Regions from separate parts of the Streptomyces sp. NPDC027663 genome, predicted to be linked through region 1. Evidence: riboswitches for the same ligand, from Rfam matches in the RefSeq annotation. Region 1 holds a riboswitch; the other holds the start of a gene.
The links. Region 1 has a riboswitch for glycine ahead of gcvT (glycine cleavage system aminomethyltransferase GcvT). Riboswitches for the same ligand answer to the same signal wherever they lie in the genome.
Positions count from the first base shown of each region.

Region 2: linked by a shared signal. The riboswitch ahead of gcvP (aminomethyl-transferring glycine dehydrogenase) and the one ahead of gcvT (glycine cleavage system aminomethyltransferase GcvT) in region 1 are both predicted to bind glycine.

Region 1 is NZ_JBVHSK010000007.1:317,283-326,222, reverse strand. It holds gene glyA (serine hydroxymethyltransferase) at 1-932, opposite strand, end outside; gene gcvH (glycine cleavage system protein GcvH) at 947-1,324, opposite strand; gene gcvT (glycine cleavage system aminomethyltransferase GcvT) at 1,441-2,559, opposite strand; glycine riboswitch at 2,635-2,747, opposite strand; glycine riboswitch at 2,748-2,845, opposite strand; gene ACZ4SF_RS21465 (AAA family ATPase) at 3,025-3,693, shown strand; gene ACZ4SF_RS21460 (enhanced serine sensitivity protein SseB) at 3,760-4,551, shown strand; gene ACZ4SF_RS21455 (enhanced serine sensitivity protein SseB C-terminal domain-containing protein) at 4,743-5,528, shown strand; gene ACZ4SF_RS21450 (ABC transporter permease) at 5,880-6,878, shown strand; gene ACZ4SF_RS21445 (ABC transporter substrate-binding protein) at 6,934-8,685, shown strand; gene ACZ4SF_RS21440 (ABC transporter permease) at 8,758-8,940, shown strand, end outside.
Region 2 is NZ_JBVHSK010000018.1:135,792-144,731, reverse strand. It holds gene ACZ4SF_RS33350 (MerR family transcriptional regulator) at 1-155, shown strand, start outside; partial or broken gene ACZ4SF_RS33345 (DNA polymerase IV) at 224-1,549, shown strand; gene ACZ4SF_RS33340 (PRC-barrel domain-containing protein) at 1,997-2,368, opposite strand; glycine riboswitch at 2,488-2,582, shown strand; gene gcvP (aminomethyl-transferring glycine dehydrogenase) at 2,757-5,642, shown strand; gene ACZ4SF_RS33330 (TOBE domain-containing protein) at 5,720-6,139, opposite strand; gene ACZ4SF_RS33325 (TOBE domain-containing protein) at 6,304-6,699, opposite strand; gene ACZ4SF_RS33320 (APC family permease) at 6,764-8,722, opposite strand.

The DNA.
Region 1 (8,940 bases):
TTGATCCCGGCCTCACGGGCGTCCGGTGCGGTCAGCCGCTCGGCGAGGATGCGGGCACCCTCCACCGTACGCTGCTGGCGCTCCTTGAAGTCCTCCGAGGCGGCGACCTTGAAGGAGACCGCCTTCGCCGCGATCACGTGCTCCAGGGGACCGCCCTGGAAGCCGGGGAAGACGGAGGAGTTCAGCTTCTTCGCGAAGTCCTTCTTGGCCAGGATGATGCCGCCGCGCGGGCCGCCCAGCGTCTTGTGGGTGGTCGAGGTGACGACGTGCGCGTGCTCCACCGGGTTCGGGTGCAGCCCGGCGGCGACCAGGCCGGCGAAGTGCGCCATGTCGACCCACAGGTACGCCTCGACCTCGTCGGCGATCCGGCGGAACTCGGCGAAGTCCAGCTGCCGCGGGTACGCCGACCAGCCCGCGATGATCACCTTCGGGCGGTGCTCCTTGGCGAGCCGCTCGACCTCGGCCATGTCGACCAGGCCGGTCGCCTCGTCCACGTGGTAGGCCACCACGTCGAACTGCTTGCCGGAGAAGTTCAGCCGCATGCCGTGGGTCAGGTGACCGCCGTGGGCGAGGTCCAGGCCGAGGATGGTGTCCCCGGGCTGGGCCAGCGCGAACAGGGCCGCCTGGTTCGCGGAGGCGCCGGAGTGGGGCTGCACGTTGGCGTACTCGGCGCCGAACAGCTCCTTGATCCGGTCGATGGCGATCTGCTCGGCGACGTCGACGTGCTCGCAGCCGCCGTAGTAACGGCGGCCCGGGTAGCCCTCGGCGTACTTGTTGGTGAGGACCGAGCCCTGGGCCTCCATCACCGCGAGCGGCGCGAAGTTCTCGGACGCGATCATCTCCAGCGTGGACTGCTGGCGGTTCAGCTCGGCGTCGACCGCGGCGGCGATCTCCGGGTCCAGCTCATGCAGGGGCGTGTTCAGGACAGTCATGGGGCTACGACTCCTCAGCCGGCGGTGAAGGCGGTGTACTCGTCGGCGGAGAGCAGCTCGGCAGGCTCCTCCGTGACGCGCACCTTGAACAGCCAGCCGCCCTCGAAGGGGGCGGAGTTCACCAGCGACGGGTCGTTGACGACGTCCTCGTTGACCTCGGTGATCTCACCGGACACCGGCGAGTACAGGTCGGAGACCGACTTGGTCGACTCCAGCTCGCCGCAGGTCTCGCCCGCGGACACCGTGGAGCCGACCTCGGGGAGCTGGACGAAGACGACATCGCCGAGCGCGTTGGCCGCGTGCTCCGTGATGCCGACCGTCGAGACGCCGTCCGCGGCGCCCGACAGCCACTCGTGCTCCTTGCTGTAGCGCAGCTGCTGGGGGTTGCTCATGGCCTGAATTCTCCTGTACGCGCGGGAGTGGTGGTGAAGGGGGGACTGCTGGAACTGCTTGTGAGCAGCGGATGTGTGCGCAGGGTCACGTCACGGGGACGTTCCGCGCCCAGTGTCTACTTCTGGCGCTTGTAGAACGGCAGAGCCACGACCTCGTACGGCTCGTGGCTGCCCCGGATGTCCACGCCGACGCCCTCGGAGCCCGGGGCCGCGTGCGCCGCGTCGACGTACGCCATGGCGATCGGCTTGCCCAGGGTGGGGGAGGGGGCGCCCGAGGTGACCTCGCCGATCACCGTGCCGCCGGCGACGACGGTGTACCCGGCGCGCGGCACCCGGCGGCCCTCGGCGACCAGGCCGACCAGGACCCGCGGGGGCTCGGAAGCGGCCCGCTCGGCGGCCTGCGCGAGCGCCTCGCGCCCGACGAAGTCGCCCTCCTTCTCGAACTTCACCACGCGGCCGAGGCCGGCGTCGAAGGGGGTCAGCCCGGTGGTCAGCTCGTGCCCGTACAGCGGCATGCCCGCCTCCAGGCGCAGCGTGTCCCGGCAGGACAGACCGCACGGGACCAGGCCGACGCCTTCGCCGGCCTTGGTCAGCGCCTGCCACAGTTCCACGGCGTGCTCCGGCTTCACGAACAGCTCGAAGCCGTCCTCGCCGGTGTAGCCGGTGCGGGCGATCAGCGCCGGGACGCCGGCGACGGTGCCGGGCAGGCCGGCGTAGTACTTCAGACCGTCCAGGTCGGCGTCGGTGAGGGACTTCAGGATCCCGGGGGACTCCGGGCCCTGCACCGCGAGCAGCGCGTAGGCGTCCCGGTCGTCGCGGACCTCGGCGTCGAAGCCGGCGGCGCGCTCGGTCAGCGCGTCCAGCACGACCTGGGCGTTGGAGGCGTTGGCCACGACCATGTACTCGGTCTCGGCGAGGCGGTAGACGATCAGGTCGTCCAGGATGCCGCCGTCGGCCTGGCAGATCATGGTGTAGCGGGCACGCCCGACGCCGACGGAGGCGATGTTGCCGACCAGGGCGAAGTTCAGGAGGGCGGCGGCCCCGGCGCCGGTGACGGTGATCTCGCCCATGTGGGACAGATCGAAGAGACCGGCCTTCGTCCGCACGGCGAGGTGCTCGTCGCGTTCGGAGCCGTAGCGCAGGGGCATGTCCCAGCCGGCGAAGTCGGTCATCGTCGCGCCCAGCGAACGATGCACGGCATCGAGCGCGGTGTGGCGGAGTTCGGTACTGCTCATCGGTCGGTCGTCTCCCAGGGCAGACATGGGGTCCCCCCGCGCGAGCGCAGCCGGGCGTGGGGAGGGCGAGGAACTTCCTCCCCATCTGTCATCGGAACCTGAGAGGTTCGCCGAGACCGCCACAGGGACGATCACGGCTTGCACCTTGGGTGGAGCCGCTGACACAGCGGCCCGCTTTTCAGATGTGCCTCGCCCGCGCGGTAACGGGGCCTGAGAGATTCAAGGGAGGGACTTGCTCCTTCGGCGCCCCAGCGAAGGCTGCTGGGAACTCTCCCGCGCGGATTCAAACGGCCGGTATGCAGTTGGCGGCCACATCATTGCATGCCGCGCCCCCACGCGTCAGGGCCCCGCATCTGTAACCGAGCTGTGGCACTACGCGCACGAACCCCCTACCGTTGCCCATTACCTTCTCTTTACATACAAGGGGCATGGGGATGACCGAGCCCATTGGGGAGGACGATCACGGTGAACAGGACCTCGGCCTACGCCACGAACGCCGGCATCGCGGTGCCGAAGCAGCCCTCCGCCCCGGCACGCGAGCGCTGCGCGGCCCGGCCCGCGCCGGTCGTCCGCGACCTGCGCGCCCGCGCCGGCCGCAGCCCGCACGCCCTGCTCTTCGGCGCCGGCGACCTGGTGGTGATCACCGGTCTGCCCGGCAGCGGCAAGTCCACCCTCATGCACCGCGCGGTCACCGGCCACCGGATCGACTCCCAGGACACCCGCGACCGCTGGGACGCCCGTGTCCCCCGCCGGCTCCCCTACGCGCTGTACCGCCCGCTGGTCCGCCTCGCCCACTACGCCGGACTGCGCCGGGCCCTGCGCACCGGCGAGGGCGTCGTGGTCCACGACTGCGGCACCCAGTCCTGGGTGCGCGCCTGGCTGGCCCGCGAGGCCCGCCGCCGCGGCAGCACCCTGCACCTCCTCCTGCTCGACGTGACTGCCGAGACGGCCCGGCAGGGCCAGCACGAGCGCGGCCGGGGTGTGTCCCGCTACGCCTTCCGCCGGCACCGCCGTGCGACCGACCGGCTGCTGCGCGCGGTGGAGAAGGGCGAGCTGCCCGCCGGCTGCGGTTCGGCGGTGCTGCTGGACCGGGACGCGGCAGGCGCCCTGAGCCGCGTGGGCTTCACTCGGTGAGGCGTTGTCACAGTCACCCGCTAGCCTTCTTGCTCACAGCAGTGATGACCAGCAGGCGGTAGGCAGATGGACTTCCCGGCGGACCTTCCCGCGGACTTCCCGGCACAGGCACACCCCCACCCGCACGGCGGTTGGCCCGGCAACGAGCTGGAGGAGGTGCTGTCGGCCTCCCTCGGCGTCCCCTCGGCGGGCGGCCGGATCGTCGAGGTGCTCGGCCGCAGCTTCCTGTGGATCCCGCTGCCGGGCGGCGGCGGCCCGGACAGCGGCCCGCTCGACCTGCCCACCCTCGACATCGAGGGCCAGGTGTACGTCCCGGTGTTCAGCTCCGAGGAGCAACTGCGTCAGGCGGCCGGCTCCCACATGTCGTACACCATCGCCCCCGCCGTGGAGTTCGCGCAGGGCCTGCCGCCACAGGCGGGCATCGCCGTGAACCCCGGCGGCGTCGTCGGCATACCGCTGCCGCCCGAAGCGGTGGCCGAGCTGTGCCGCGCGGGGCGCACCCCGCTCGACGGTCCCGGCACCGGCGGCCGGGTCCGGCTCTTCGAGCCCGACTGGCAGGACGACCCGGTCGACTTCCTCGCCGCCGCCTCGGCCGAGTTCGCCGGCACGGGCGTGGTCCTGACCGCCCGTCGCTGTCTCGCCGCCATCGAGACGGCCGACCCGGTGATGTTCGTGGGCGTCGAACTCTCCCGGTGGGAGGGCGACCTGCGCGCCCTGCCCCTGGAGGCCCTGGGCCGGGCCCTCGGTAAAGTCCCGGTCAAATGGCCGGTCAACCTGGTCCTGCTCGATGTGGCCGACGACCCGGTGGGCCACTGGCTGAAGGCCAACGTCCGCCCCTTCTGTCAATACGGTCACTGAACGCGCCGAGGGGCGCGAGGCCGTGTCCGGTATGCGGATGCGCCGCGGGGGCGCGACAAGCCACGAGCACCCGCATCCGCGCACGGGATGAAGTCCCGAGCTGCCAGGCGCTTAAGCTGTCCTTGAACGCGGGGCACTGACAAGGAAGGGCACGACAGGTGAGCGCGAGCCACAGCGGCAGCGTCGAGCACATGCTGCGCCAGGTCACGCCCGGACGCTACGACGCCTACGAGGCCCTGCTCCGTGCCCTCGTCACCCCTTCCTCCGGCCAGATCTGGATGCTCCTGTGGCACGGCCAGGCCGGCTCCCCGGACGCCCAGTACGGGGACATGGAGGTGGACGGCGTCCACTACGCCCCCTGCGTCACCTCCGCCCAGGAACTGTCGGCCAGCGGCTGGAACCGCTCCTACGAAGTGGCCGACGGCCTGGACGTGGCCCGCACCCTCTACCCGGACCACTACGGCCTCTGGCTCAACCCGCACGCCCCGGGCGGCGGCGTCGGCATCCCCTGGCTGGACCTGCGCCGCATCGCCACCGGCCTGGACCGCCAGCCCGCCGGCCCGCTCCGGCTGTCGGAGCCCGGCATCGAGATCCCGCAGTTCTACGCCCTGCTCGCACAGAACGCCCACCGCACCCCTGCCCTGCGCTCCCTGCGCCGCGCCTGGGTGCAGCCGGCGCTCGGGGCGCCGTACCTCGCCATCGGTCTGGACGTGTACGACACCTCACCCGCCGCGGTCGACTCGGTGCGCGCGATGATGCAGCAGTCCGTCGGCGCGGTCCCGGAGGGACTGCCGGTGTCGACGGTCGCGATGACGGACGACTACGACCCGGTGGTGATGTGGATGCGCGTCAACGCGCGTCCCTTCTACGACCGTGAGGCCCATGCCGCCGCGCCGCAGCCCCAGCTCCAGGTCCCCGCGTCGCCACAGGCCCCGGCGGCCGGCTACGGCTACCCGCCGGTGCACGGCGGTTACTGATCAACCCGCCCGTACGGAGGGCCTCTTGAGGCCGAGGCGGAGAATTTACACGGGCGACACACTTCTGCGCGCGTAGATCCCGGCCCCGTGTTCCGAACGGCGCAAATTCGCCATTCCGCCGCAACCGGCACATGTCCGAGGGGCGTTACCCACTGTTCGGATAACGGAATCCCCTGTACTGCATCACGGTTGCGCATACTTTCGCCGTCACATCTGGCGGGTGATCGCAGCCACGCTGAAGACTCGCGACTCAGACGCGAGGCCGAGACCTCGTGATCGATGGCAAGTCGACAAAGCCGCAATCCGCGGCAGGCGCAGGCCGGTCACCACCGGCGAGAGGGGTCGCTCACCGTGACCGCACCGATCGAGACCACCGGGGCAGCAGCCGAGGCACAGCCGGAAGCTGTGCTGGAGGGTGCCGGTAAGGGGCAGATCGAGGGTCGTTCCCTGGGCCAGATCGCCTGGACCCGGTTCAAGAAGGACAGAGTCGCCGTCGCGGGCGGCGTCATCGTGCTCCTGCTGATCCTCCTCGCGATCCTCTCGCGCCCCCTGCAGGCCGCCTTCGGCCTCGACCCCAACGCCTTCAACCAGGACCTGATCGACCCCAACACCTCGCTGCCCAAGGGCAGTCTGGGCGGCATGAGCGCGGACCACCCGCTCGGCGTGGACCCGAAGTTCGGCCGGGACATCGCCACCCGTGTCCTGGAGGGTTCCTGGGTGTCGCTGGTGGTCGCCTTCGGCGCCACCGTCCTGTCCAACGTCATCGGCGCGATCATGGGTGTCGTCGCGGGCTACTACGGCGGGCGGGTCGACTCGATCATCAGCCGGCTGATGGACACGTTCCTCGCCTTCCCTCTCCTGCTGTTCGCCATCTCCATCTCCGCCACGCTCCAGGGCGGCGCCTTCGGCCTCAACGGACTGCCGCTCCACCTGAGCGTGCTCATCTTCGTCATCGGCTTCTTCAACTGGCCGTACCTGGGCCGGATCGTGCGCGGCCAGACCCTCGCCCTGCGCGAGCGCGAGTTCGTCGACGCCTCCCGGGGCATGGGTGCCAAGGCGCCGTACATCCTGTTCCGTGAGCTGATGCCCAACCTGGTCGGCCCGATCATCGTCTACTCGACGCTGCTCATCCCGACCAACATCCTCTTCGAGGCGTCCCTGAGCTTCCTCGGCGTCGGCATCCAGCCCCCGCAGGCGTCCTGGGGCGGCATGCTCCGCGAGGCGGTCACCTACTACAAGGTCGACCCCACGTACATGATCGTCCCCGGACTCGCCATCTTCGTGACCGTCCTTGCGTTCAACCTGCTCGGTGACGGTCTCCGCGATGCTCTCGACCCGCGCAGCCGCTGACACCGGCCGCAGAGAGCCCGAAAAGTTTCCGACAATGGAGGGGAAAGCGCCCATCATGCGAAGGTCAGCGCTGGCCGCGATCGCGGCCATCGGCTCCGCCAGCCTGCTTCTTGCAGGCTGCAGCAAGGCCGATGACAACAAGAACGAGAACGGCACCAAGTCGGCCGGGGCCAACGCCGCGACCAAGGGCGTCGTCAACGCGTCGGACAAGAAGGGCGGGACGCTCACCTACGAGCTGTCCGACGTCCCGGACTCGTTCGACCCGGGCAACACCTACTACGCGTACATGTACAACCTCAGCCGGCTGTGGGCCCGCCCGCTGATGACCTTCAAGCCGGGCGCCGGCGAAGAGGGCAACACCCTGGTCCCGGACCTCGCGGCGAGCAAGGGCGTCCCGAGCGACGGCGGCAAGACCTGGACGTACAAGCTGCGTCCGGGCCTGAAGTACGAGGACGGCTCGCCGATCACCTCGAAGGACGTCAAGTACGCCGTCGAGCGTTCCAACTTCGCGCGTGACGTGCTCTCCCTCGGCCCGAACTACTTCCAGCAGTTCATGGCCGACGGCGACAAGTACAAGGGCCCGTACAAGGACAAGAGCGCCAAGGGTCTGTCCTCCATCCAGACGCCGGACGACACCACGATCGTCTTCCACCTGAAGCAGGCCTTCCAGGAGTTCGACTACCTGGTCGCCGCCCCGCAGACGGCGCCGGTGCCCCAGGCGAAGGACAAGGGCGTCGACTACGTCAAGAGCATCGTGTCCTCCGGCTCCTACAAGTTCCAGAGCTACGAGGACGGCAAGCAGGCCGTCCTGGTGCGCAACGAGAACTGGGACGCGAAGAGCGACCCGCTGCGCAAGCAGCTGCCGGACAAGATCGTCGTGAAGCTGAAGGTCAACCCGGAGACGATCGACCAGGACGTCCTCGCCGGCAAGGCGATCGACCTGGCCGGTGCCGGTGTCCAGGCCTCCACCCAGGCCGAGGTCGTCACCGACCCGGACAAGAAGGCCGGCACCGACAACACCTTCGGTGGCCGTCTCGTCTACATGGCGATCAACACCAAGGTCGCGCCGTTCGACAAGATCGAGTGCCGCAAGGCCGTGCAGTACGCCATCGACAAGGTCTCCGTGCAGACCGCCGAGGGCGGCCCGATCCGCGGTGAGATCGCCTCCACCGTGCTGCCGCCGGACATCCCGGGCTACGCGAAGTCGGACGCCTACGCGACCTCCGGCAACAAGGGCGACGTCGCCAAGGCCAAGGAGCAGCTGAAGGCCTGCGGCAAGTCGTCGATCTCCACCAACATCTCGGCCCGCTCGGACCGTCCGCAGGAGATCGACGCCGCCACGGCGATCATCAACTCGCTGAAGAAGGTCGGCATCAACGCCAGCCTGAAGCAGTACCCGTCCGGTAAGTACTTCACCGACTACGCGGGTGTGCCGAAGTTCACCGAGAAGCAGAACCTCGGTCTGATCATGATGCAGTGGGGCGCCGACTGGCCCTCCGGCTACGGCTTCCTGCAGCAGATCCTGAACGGCAAGGCGATCAGCCAGTCCGGTAACACCAACCTGTCGCAGTACGACAACAAGGACGTCAACGCTCTGCTGGGCAAGGCGATCGGCACTCAGGACACCACCGAGCGCAACAGCCTCTACACGCAGATCGACAAGAAGACCATGGACGACGCCGTCCTGGTCCCGCTGACCTACTTCAAGGTCCTGCTCGCCCGACCGCAGAACTACACCAACCTGGTCTCCACGGCGGCCTTCAGCGGTCAGTACGACTACCTCAACATCGGCGTCGCGTCGAAGTAGCAGCCCCGGAAGGCAGGTGAAGGCATTGGTGCCCGCGGGCTTCGCGGCCCGCGGGCACCAGCGCCGGTCCCCGTGATCTCGTACATCCTCCGCCGGACGTTCGCGGCAGTGATCCTGCTGCTGGTCGTCTCCGCGGTCACCTTTGCCATCTTCTTCCTGCTGCCACGGCTCGCCGGCCAGACAGCGGACCAGCTGGCGCAGCAGTACATCGGCAAGAGCCCGTCGAAGGCGGACATCGCCGCGGTCAAGCACAAC
Region 2 (8,940 bases), on a different contig from region 1:
GACAGGGCATCTTCGGGATCGCTGTCGGCGTGGTGTGGCGGGACGTGGAAAGCGCCCTCTCCCAGCTGCACGGCGAGCGCATCGACACCGGCGAGACCCTCGTCGGGCACAACCCCGCTGACGAGCTGGCGCGGCGCCGCAACCGGGCGGTCTGACCTCCGGAACCGCTGCGGCGCCCCGCGGCGCCACTGCATTGTCAGTGCCGTGGTGCAGCATCGGAGATGTGAGAAACGCGCCCACGATCCTGCATCTCGACATGGATGCCTTCTTCGCCTCGGTGGAGCAGGCATCCAAGCCGAGCCTGCGCGGCAAGGCGGTCGTCGTGGGCGGGCTCGGACCACGCGGGGTGGTGGCCACCGCGTCGTACGAGGCACGGGTGTTCGGGGTCCACTCGGCGATGCCCATGGCGCAGGCCCGCCGGCTCGCACCCAACGCCGCCTATCTGGTGCCGCGCTTCACCCTGTACCGGGAGATCAGCGAGCAGGTGATGGCGCTGCTGCGGGAGCTGTCACCGCTGGTGGAGCCGCTGAGCCTGGACGAGGCGTTCGTGGACCTGGAGGCCGGGGGGACGGCCTGGGACGAGGAGTCGGCGCGGCAGGCCGGGGTGCGGCTGCGCGCCGACATCCGGGCGGTCACCGGGCTCACCGGGTCGGTGGGGCTCGCCGCCTCCAAGATGCTCGCGAAGATCGCGTCGGAGCAGGCCAAGCCGGATGGCCTGGTGGTGATAGAACCGGGGACCGAGCGGGCGCTGCTGGGGCCGATGTCGGTGCGGACCCTGCCGGGGGTGGGGCCGGCCACCGGGGACCACCTGCGCAGGGCAGGGATCACCACGGTCGAGGAGCTGGCCGAGGCGGGCGAGGACGAACTGGTCCGGCTGCTGGGCAAGGCACACGGGCACGCCCTGTACGCGATGGCTCTGGCGCGGGACGAGCGGCCCGTGGTGGCCGAGCGGGAGGCCAAGTCCGTGTCGGTGGAGGACACGTACGACGTGGACATCCACGACCGGCTGCGGGTCGGTCTGGAGGTACAGCGGCTGGCCGACCGGTGCGTGCGGCGGCTGCGTGGGGCCGGGCTGTCCGGGCGCACCATAGTGCTGAAGGTGCGGCGGTACGACTTCTCGACGCTGACCCGCTCCGAGACGCTCCGGGGGCCCACGGACGATCCGGCGGTCATCCGGGAGGCGGCCGCGCGGTTGCTGGAAGCCGTGGACACCACCGGTGGGGTGCGGCTGCTCGGGGTGGGGGTGTCCGGGCTCGCCGACTACACGCAGGAGGACCTGTTCGCGCAGGCGGCCGGGGAGCGGGCCGCGGATCCGGCCGACGAGGCCGCGCCCGAGGCTCCGGTGGAGCGGCCGGAGCCGGCCGAGCGGCAGTGGCGGGCCGGGCAGGACGTGCGGCACGCCGAGTGGGGCGCTGGGTGGGTGCAGGGGAGCGGGCTGGGGCGGGTCACCGTGCGGTTCGAGACGCCGCAGTCCGAGCCGGGGCGTGTGCGGACGTTCTTCGTCGGCGATCCTGCGCTGGAGTCGGCTGAGCCGTTGCCGTTGGTTGCGGCTGCCGACCTCGCCCACCCACCCACCCGTCTCGGCCCGTCGAACAGTGACCGCCACGGGGCTCCGCCCCGGACCCCGGATGCCTCGGGCGGCCCCCGGGCGGCGGACGTCGACCACCGTCCGCCCGAGGACCGGACCGGGGACCCGGACCAGGAGACGGCCGAGGAGCAGGCCGCCCGCGTAAGGCGGACGGGTGCCGGGGCTGAGGTACCGGAGGAGGACCGAGAGACTGCCGAGGCTGAGGTCACAGACGGGGCCACGGGTCTGTGGAGGCGCCGGTCGCCTGCATAGGCCAGGGAACCGCGGAGGCGCCGGTGGCAGACGCGGGAGACGGGAGGCGGTGGGAGGGGAGGTTGTCGGTGGTGGGAGGGGAGGTTGTCGGTGGTGGGAGGGGAGGTTGTCGGTGGTGGGAGGGGAGGTTGTCGGTGGTGGCCGGGGGGGGGAGGGTCAGGATTCTTCGGAGCCGGCCAGTTTGCCGAAGTCGTGGTCAGGGACCGTGGGGGGTGAGGCCACGTCGAGGCCATAGTGGTGGTAGAGCTGGAGTTCCTGTTCGGGAGAGAGGTGGCGGCCCACGCCGAAGTCGGGGGCGTCCTTGATCAAGGCGCGGTCGAAGGGGACGTGGAGGGTGCCTTCGACGAGTTCGCTGGGTTCCAGAGGGACGAAGGCGTCCCGCGAGAACAGGCCGGTGCGTATGGCCGCCCACTCGGGCACGCCGGTCGCGTCGTCGAGATACACCTCGTCGATGGTGCCGATCTTGGTGCCATTGCGGTCGAACGCCTTGCGGCCGATCAGGTTGCGCGGATCGATGTCGGTCTGCACGGTCCCTCTCCCTCCACGTGGTCGCAACTCATCCGTAAGCACTACAAAAGAGCACATTCAAGGAGGCGGCCACTCGAGGGCCCGGGCGTTGACCTCGCTGGTAGGCTGACAGCGGCTGCTGACCCCGTGCGGGAGAGTCCTCCGATCACCTCGGAGGCGCCGAAGGAGCAAATCCTCCCCGGAATCTCTCAGGCTCACGTACCGCACGGACGAGGTCACTCTGGAAAGCAGAGCGGATGTCGACGGCTTCCGCTCTCACCGACGGTGAAAGCCGGCGCCCGCGGGTGTCCGGTGAAGCTCTCAGGTTGAGATGACAGAGGGGGAGGCCGTCGGGGTATCCGTACCGGGGTGCCCCTCGAAGGTCGCGTCAGACCAGGAGGCCTCCGCAATGACCGCCCATCGCACCCCGCTCTCCGAGCTCGAAGCGGGCATTCCGTTCGAGCAGCGCCACATCGGGCCCGACCAGGAGGCGCGGGCGAAGATGCTCGCCCAGGTCGGTTACGGCTCGCTCGACGAGCTGACCGCCGCCGCCGTCCCGGATGTGATCAAGAACGCCGACGCCCTCGACCTGCCGGGCGCCCGCACCGAGGCCGAGGTGCTCGCCGAGCTGCGCTCGCTCGCCGACCGCAACCAGGTCCTCGGCTCCATGATCGGTCTCGGTTACCACGGCACGTTCACGCCCCCGGTCATCCTGCGCAACGTCATGGAGAACCCGGCCTGGTACACGGCCTACACGCCGTACCAGCCGGAGATCTCCCAGGGGCGGCTCGAAGCCCTGCTGAACTTCCAGACCGTGGTCGCCGACCTCGCCGGTCTGCCCACCTCCGGTGCCTCGCTCCTGGACGAGGGCACGGCCGCGGCCGAGGCGATGGCGCTGTCCCGGCGCATGGGCAAGAACAAGAAGGGCCTGTTCCTGGTCGACGCGGACGCGCTGCCGCAGACCATCGCCGTCATCGAGACGCGAGCCGAGCCGACCGGCGTGGAGGTCGTCGTCGCCGACCTCAGCGACGGCATCCCGGCCGAGGTCGCCGAGCGCGAGATCAACGGTGTGCTGATCCAATACCCGGGCGCCTCCGGTGCCGTCCGGGACATCAAGCCGGTCATCGACCAGGCGCACGAGCTGGGTGCCCTGGTGACGGTCGCCGCCGATCTGCTGGCGCTGACCCTGCTGACCTCCCCGGGGGAGCTGGGTGCCGACATCGCCGTCGGTACGACCCAGCGCTTCGGTGTACCGATGGGCTTCGGCGGTCCGCACGCCGGTTACATGGCCGTGCACGAGAAGTTCGCCCGCAGCCTGCCCGGGCGGCTCGTCGGCGTCTCCGTCGACGCCGACGGGAACAAGGCGTACCGGCTCGCGCTGCAGACCCGTGAGCAGCACATCCGCCGGGAGAAGGCGACCAGCAACATCTGCACCGCGCAGGTGCTGCTCGCCGTGATGGCCGGCATGTACGCCGTCTACCACGGTGCGGAGGGCTTGCGGACCATCGCCCGCCGCACCCACCGCTATGCCACGATCCTCGCCGAGGGCCTGCGGGCCGGTGGCGTCGAGATCGTCCACGGCGCGTTCTTCGACACGGTCACCGCGCGCGTGCCCGGCAAGGCTGCCGAGGTCGTCGCCGCAGCGCGGGAGAACGGGGTCAACCTGCGGCTCGTCGATGCCGACCACGTCTCGGCGGCCTGCGACGAGACCACCAACCGGGCCCAGCTCGAAGCCGTCTTCGCCGCCTTCGGTGTCGAGGGTGACATCGAGGCGCTGGACGCGTCCGCCGCGGACACGCTGCCCGAGGCGCTGCTCCGCTCCGACGAGTACATGACCCACCCGGTCTTCCAGCAGCACCGTTCCGAGACCGCGATGCTGCGCTACCTGCGCAAGCTGGCCGACCGCGACTACGCGCTCGACCGCGGCATGATCCCGCTGGGCTCCTGCACGATGAAGCTCAACGCGACCACGGAGATGGAGCCGGTCACCTGGCCCGAGTTCGGCCAGCTGCACCCGTTCGCGCCCGCCGAGCAGGCCGAGGGCTACCTCACGCTCATCCATGAGCTGGAGGAACGTCTCGCCGAGGCCACCGGCTACGACAAGGTCTCCCTGCAGCCGAACGCCGGTTCGCAGGGCGAGCTGGCCGGTCTGCTGGCCGTCCGCGGCTACCACCGGGCCAACGGTGACGAGCAGCGCACCGTCTGCCTGATCCCGTCCTCCGCGCACGGCACCAACGCGGCCAGCGCCGTGATGGCCGGCATGAAGGTCGTCGTCGTGAAGACCGCCGAGGACGGCGAGATCGACGTCGAGGACCTGCGCGCGAAGATCGAGCAGTACCGCGACGAGCTGGCCGTGCTGATGATCACCTACCCGTCGACGCACGGTGTGTTCGAGGAGCACGTCGCCGACATCTGCGCCCAGGTGCACGACGCCGGCGGCCAGGTGTACGTCGACGGCGCCAACCTGAACGCCCTGGTCGGCCTGGCCAAGCCGGGCCACTTCGGCGGTGACGTCTCCCACCTGAACCTGCACAAGACGTTCTGCATCCCGCACGGCGGTGGCGGTCCGGGCGTCGGGCCGGTGGCCGTACGGTCGCACCTGGCGCCGTACCTGCCGAACCACCCGCTGCAGCCGGAGGCCGGCCCGGAGACGGGCGTCGGCCCGATCTCGGCGGCCCCCTGGGGCTCCGCGGGCATCCTGCCGATCTCGTGGGCGTACGTCCGCCTCATGGGCGGCGAAGGCCTGAAGCGCGCCACGCAGGTGGCCGTGCTGTCGGCGAACTACGTCGCCAAGCGCCTGGAGCCGCACTACCCGGTGCTCTACACCGGCCCCGGCGGCCTGGTCGCGCACGAGTGCATCATCGACCTGCGCCCGCTGACCAAGGCGACCGGCGTGAGCGTGGACGATGTGGCCAAGCGCCTGATCGACTACGGCTTCCACGCGCCGACCATGTCCTTCCCGGTGGCCGGCACGCTGATGATCGAACCGACCGAGTCCGAGGACATCACCGAGCTGGACCGGTTCTGCGACGCGATGATCGCCATCCGCGCGGAGATCGAGAAGGTCGGCGCGGGTGAGTGGCCCGCGGAGGACAACCCGCTGCGCAACGCCCCGCACACCGCCGCCGCGCTCGGTGATGAGTGGAAGCACGCCTACAGCCGCGAGGAGGCCGTCTTCCCGGCCGGTGTCTCGGCCGCCGACAAGTACTGGCCGCCGGTGCGCCGCATCGACCAGGCCTTCGGCGACCGCAACCTGGTGTGTTCCTGCCCGCCGCTGGACGCGTACGAGGACTGAGCGAAGCAGGGCTGAGGGCCCCGTCCGTGCCACGGACGGGGCCCTCAGCCGTTCCCGAAGCGCTGCGTTCCTGCTTCCTACACCGTCGCCAGGGACACCTCGGTCGCCTTGATCAGGGCGATGACGTCGGAGCCCACGAACAGGCCGAGGTCACCGGCCGCGTCCTTGGTGATCACGGCGGTGAGTTCGCCGCCTTCCATGGTGACCTTCACCGAGGCCATGGCCTCGCCGGTGGTGAGGTGGGTGATGGTGCCGGGGAGCTGGTTGCGGATCGACAGGCCCTCGACACGGCTGGTCGCGAGGGAGACCTCGGTCGACTTCACCAGCGCGCGGACGGTGGTGCCGGGAGCGAGGGCGAGCTGCTCGACGGCCTCCCGGGTGACGGCGGCCGTGAGCTCCCGGCCGCCGTCCAGCCGGACCTTGACAGTGGCCATGACTTCGCCGGGATGCACTTCGGTGATGGTGCCGGGGAGCTGGTTGCGGATGCTCAGGGTCATGGGCCCTCACCGTAGTGCGAGGAAAGGGTGAGGCCGGTACGCGCGGGTCCGGGTCGCTCCGGCTTTCGCCCGGAGCGGTGCATCCGGGTCTCTCCGGCTTTCGCCCGGAGTGGTGCAAGTGTTCCGGCGGCGCAGTTCGGCCGGGGGGACGGCGTCCCGTCGGGTCAGGGGCGGTCGATGTGCACGTTGGTGGACTTCACGCGCGCGGTGGCCTCCATGCCGACCTCCAGGCCCAGCTCCTCGACGGCTTCCCGGGTCAGCAGCGAGACCAGCCGGTGCGGGCCGGCCTGGATCTCCACCTGGGCGGCGACGTCACCGAGCTTGATGGCGGTGACGATGCCGGGGAAGGCGTTGCGGACGGAGGTGTGCGAGGCGTCCTCCTCGCCGGCACCTCCCTTGGCCAGCTCGACCGAGAACGCGGCGAGATCCCTGCCGTCGATGAGGCGCCGCCCGGAGTCGTCGCGGTGAGTGGCCACCCGGCCGGCGTCGGCCCAACGGCGGGCGGTGTCGGGGCTGACGCCGAGCAGCCGCGCGGCCTGGCCGATCGTGTAGGACTGCATGCCGGTCACGATAGGGCCATGCTCCGGGAACCGCGGACGCGGGGGCCGCGCAGCGGGCGCGTCTTCACCCGGTGTGCACCCGCGGTCGGCGCGCCGGGTCGGGTTCGGCCTCGCGGAGCACCTCGCGGGTGACCGGGGCGACCTCGCCCTGGCCGAAGAGGAAGAAGCGCAGGAAGTTGGCGAACGGGCTGCCCTCGGTCCACTCGAAGTAGATGTGCGGGGTGCAGCCCGTGACGTCACGGACGTGCAGGAGCAGCGCGGCGAGGGCGTTCGGGATGGAGGCGGACTCCAGGGTCAGTACCCGGTAGCGGCCGTGCATGACCTCGCCGCGTACGGTCAGGCCCGCCTCGAACTCGGACGGGTCGGTGACCGTGACCTCGACGAAGACGAAATCCTCCTGCTCCGGCATGTCGTTGTCGGCGCGGATCTGTTCGAGCTTGTCGCGGTACTCGGCCTTGTCGCGCCGGTCCGGCTCATTGGCGATGAACCGTATCTTCCGGCTGGCCATGTCCCGGATGAATCGTTCCGCCAACGGGTCGAGCGTCACACTGGTCACGCGCAGCTCGAAGGCCCGGGCCAGCCGGGACAGCAGGGAGACCATGATGATGCCCGCGATGAAGCAGGCACCGATCTTCACACCGTCCGGGCGCTCGATCACGTTCACCACGGTCGTGTAGAGGAACACCGCCGAGATGACCGCGAACGCGATGGTCCAGCCGCGCTGCCCCGCCTTGCGCGCGGCGATGGTCACCGCGATCGCGGCCGAGCTGATCAGCACCAGCACACCGGTCGCGTAGGCGCCGCCCTGCTTGTCGACATTGGCGTCGAAGATCCAGGTCACCAGGAACGCGATCAGCGTGAAGACGATGACCATCGGGCGTACCGCGCGCGCCCAGTGCGGTGCCATGCCGTACCGGGGGAGATAGCGCGGCATCAGGTTGAGCAGACCCGCCATGGCGGAGGCGCCCGCGAACCACAGGATGGCGATGGTCGCGACGTCGTACACCGTGCCGAAGATGTTGCCCAGGTACTCGTGCGCGAGGTAGGCGAGCGCACGGCCGTTGGCCTCGCCGCCCGTCTTGAACTCCTTCTCCGGGATCAGCAGCGTGGTGATGAAGCTGGTGGCGATCAGGAAGCAGCTCATGATGAGCGCGGCCGTGGTCAGGAGCTTCTTGGTGTCCCGGATCCGGCCTGCGGGCCGCTCGGCGGTGTCGCCGGGGTCGCCCTGGACGTGCGGCATGACGGCGACACCGGTCTCGAAGCCGGACAGGCCGAGGGCGAGTTTCGGGAAGACGATCAGCGCGACGCCGATCATCACGAAGACGTTCCCGTGCTCCGTGGTCAGGGCACTGCTCCAGTCGGTGATCACGTGCCCGGCCGTGGCGACGTGCCACAGGCCGACGATCACGACGACGAGGTTGAGCGCGAGGTAGATGCCGACCAGCGCGACCGCGACGCCGATCGCCTCCAGGAAGCCCTTGAGGAACACCGCGCCCAGCAGCGCCACGAGGAACAGCGTGATCAGCACCTGCTTGCCGTCCAGGGCTTCCGTCAGGTGCGGGTTCTCCACCAGGTGGGTGGAGGCGTCGGCGGCCGAGAGCGTGATGGTGATCAGGAAGTCGGTCGCCGCGAAGCCCAGCAGGGTGAGTACGAAGAGCTTGCCCTGCCAGAACGACAGCAGCCGTTCCAGCATCGCGATGGAACCCTCGCCGTGCGGGCTCTCGTCGGCCACCCGGCGGTAGACCGGCAGCGCGCCGGCCAGGGTCACGATGACGAGCACGATGGTCGCCACCGGGGAGAGCAGTCCGGCCGCCAGGGCCGCGATGCCCGGCTGGTATCCGAGGGTGGAGAAGTAGTCGACACCGGTCAGGCACATCACTCGCCACCAGCGCTGTCCCTGGTGCGCGGGCTCCGGCTCGGCGTGCGGTCCGGTGTGGCCACCGCCCTTGCCCATGTCGGACAGCCCCTCCAGCATCCAGGCGCGCAGGCGGCTGGTACTGGGAGGGCGCTCGGTCGTGGCCATCGGCGTGCTCCTCGTGATGCGGCTCAGCTCATTTCCGGCCATCACGCGGACGGCCGCACCAGCGTAAGCAGAGTGTGATGCAGGGGCCCATGGATCAGGCTGCCGGAGGCGTCAAGCTTGCGTTAAGAATGGCCCGGAAGGGGACAGGACGCATGAAGAAGCGGAGGCCAGGTGCGGTCGCCCCGAATGCGGGGCCGAACGGGTGACCCGGTGGGGCG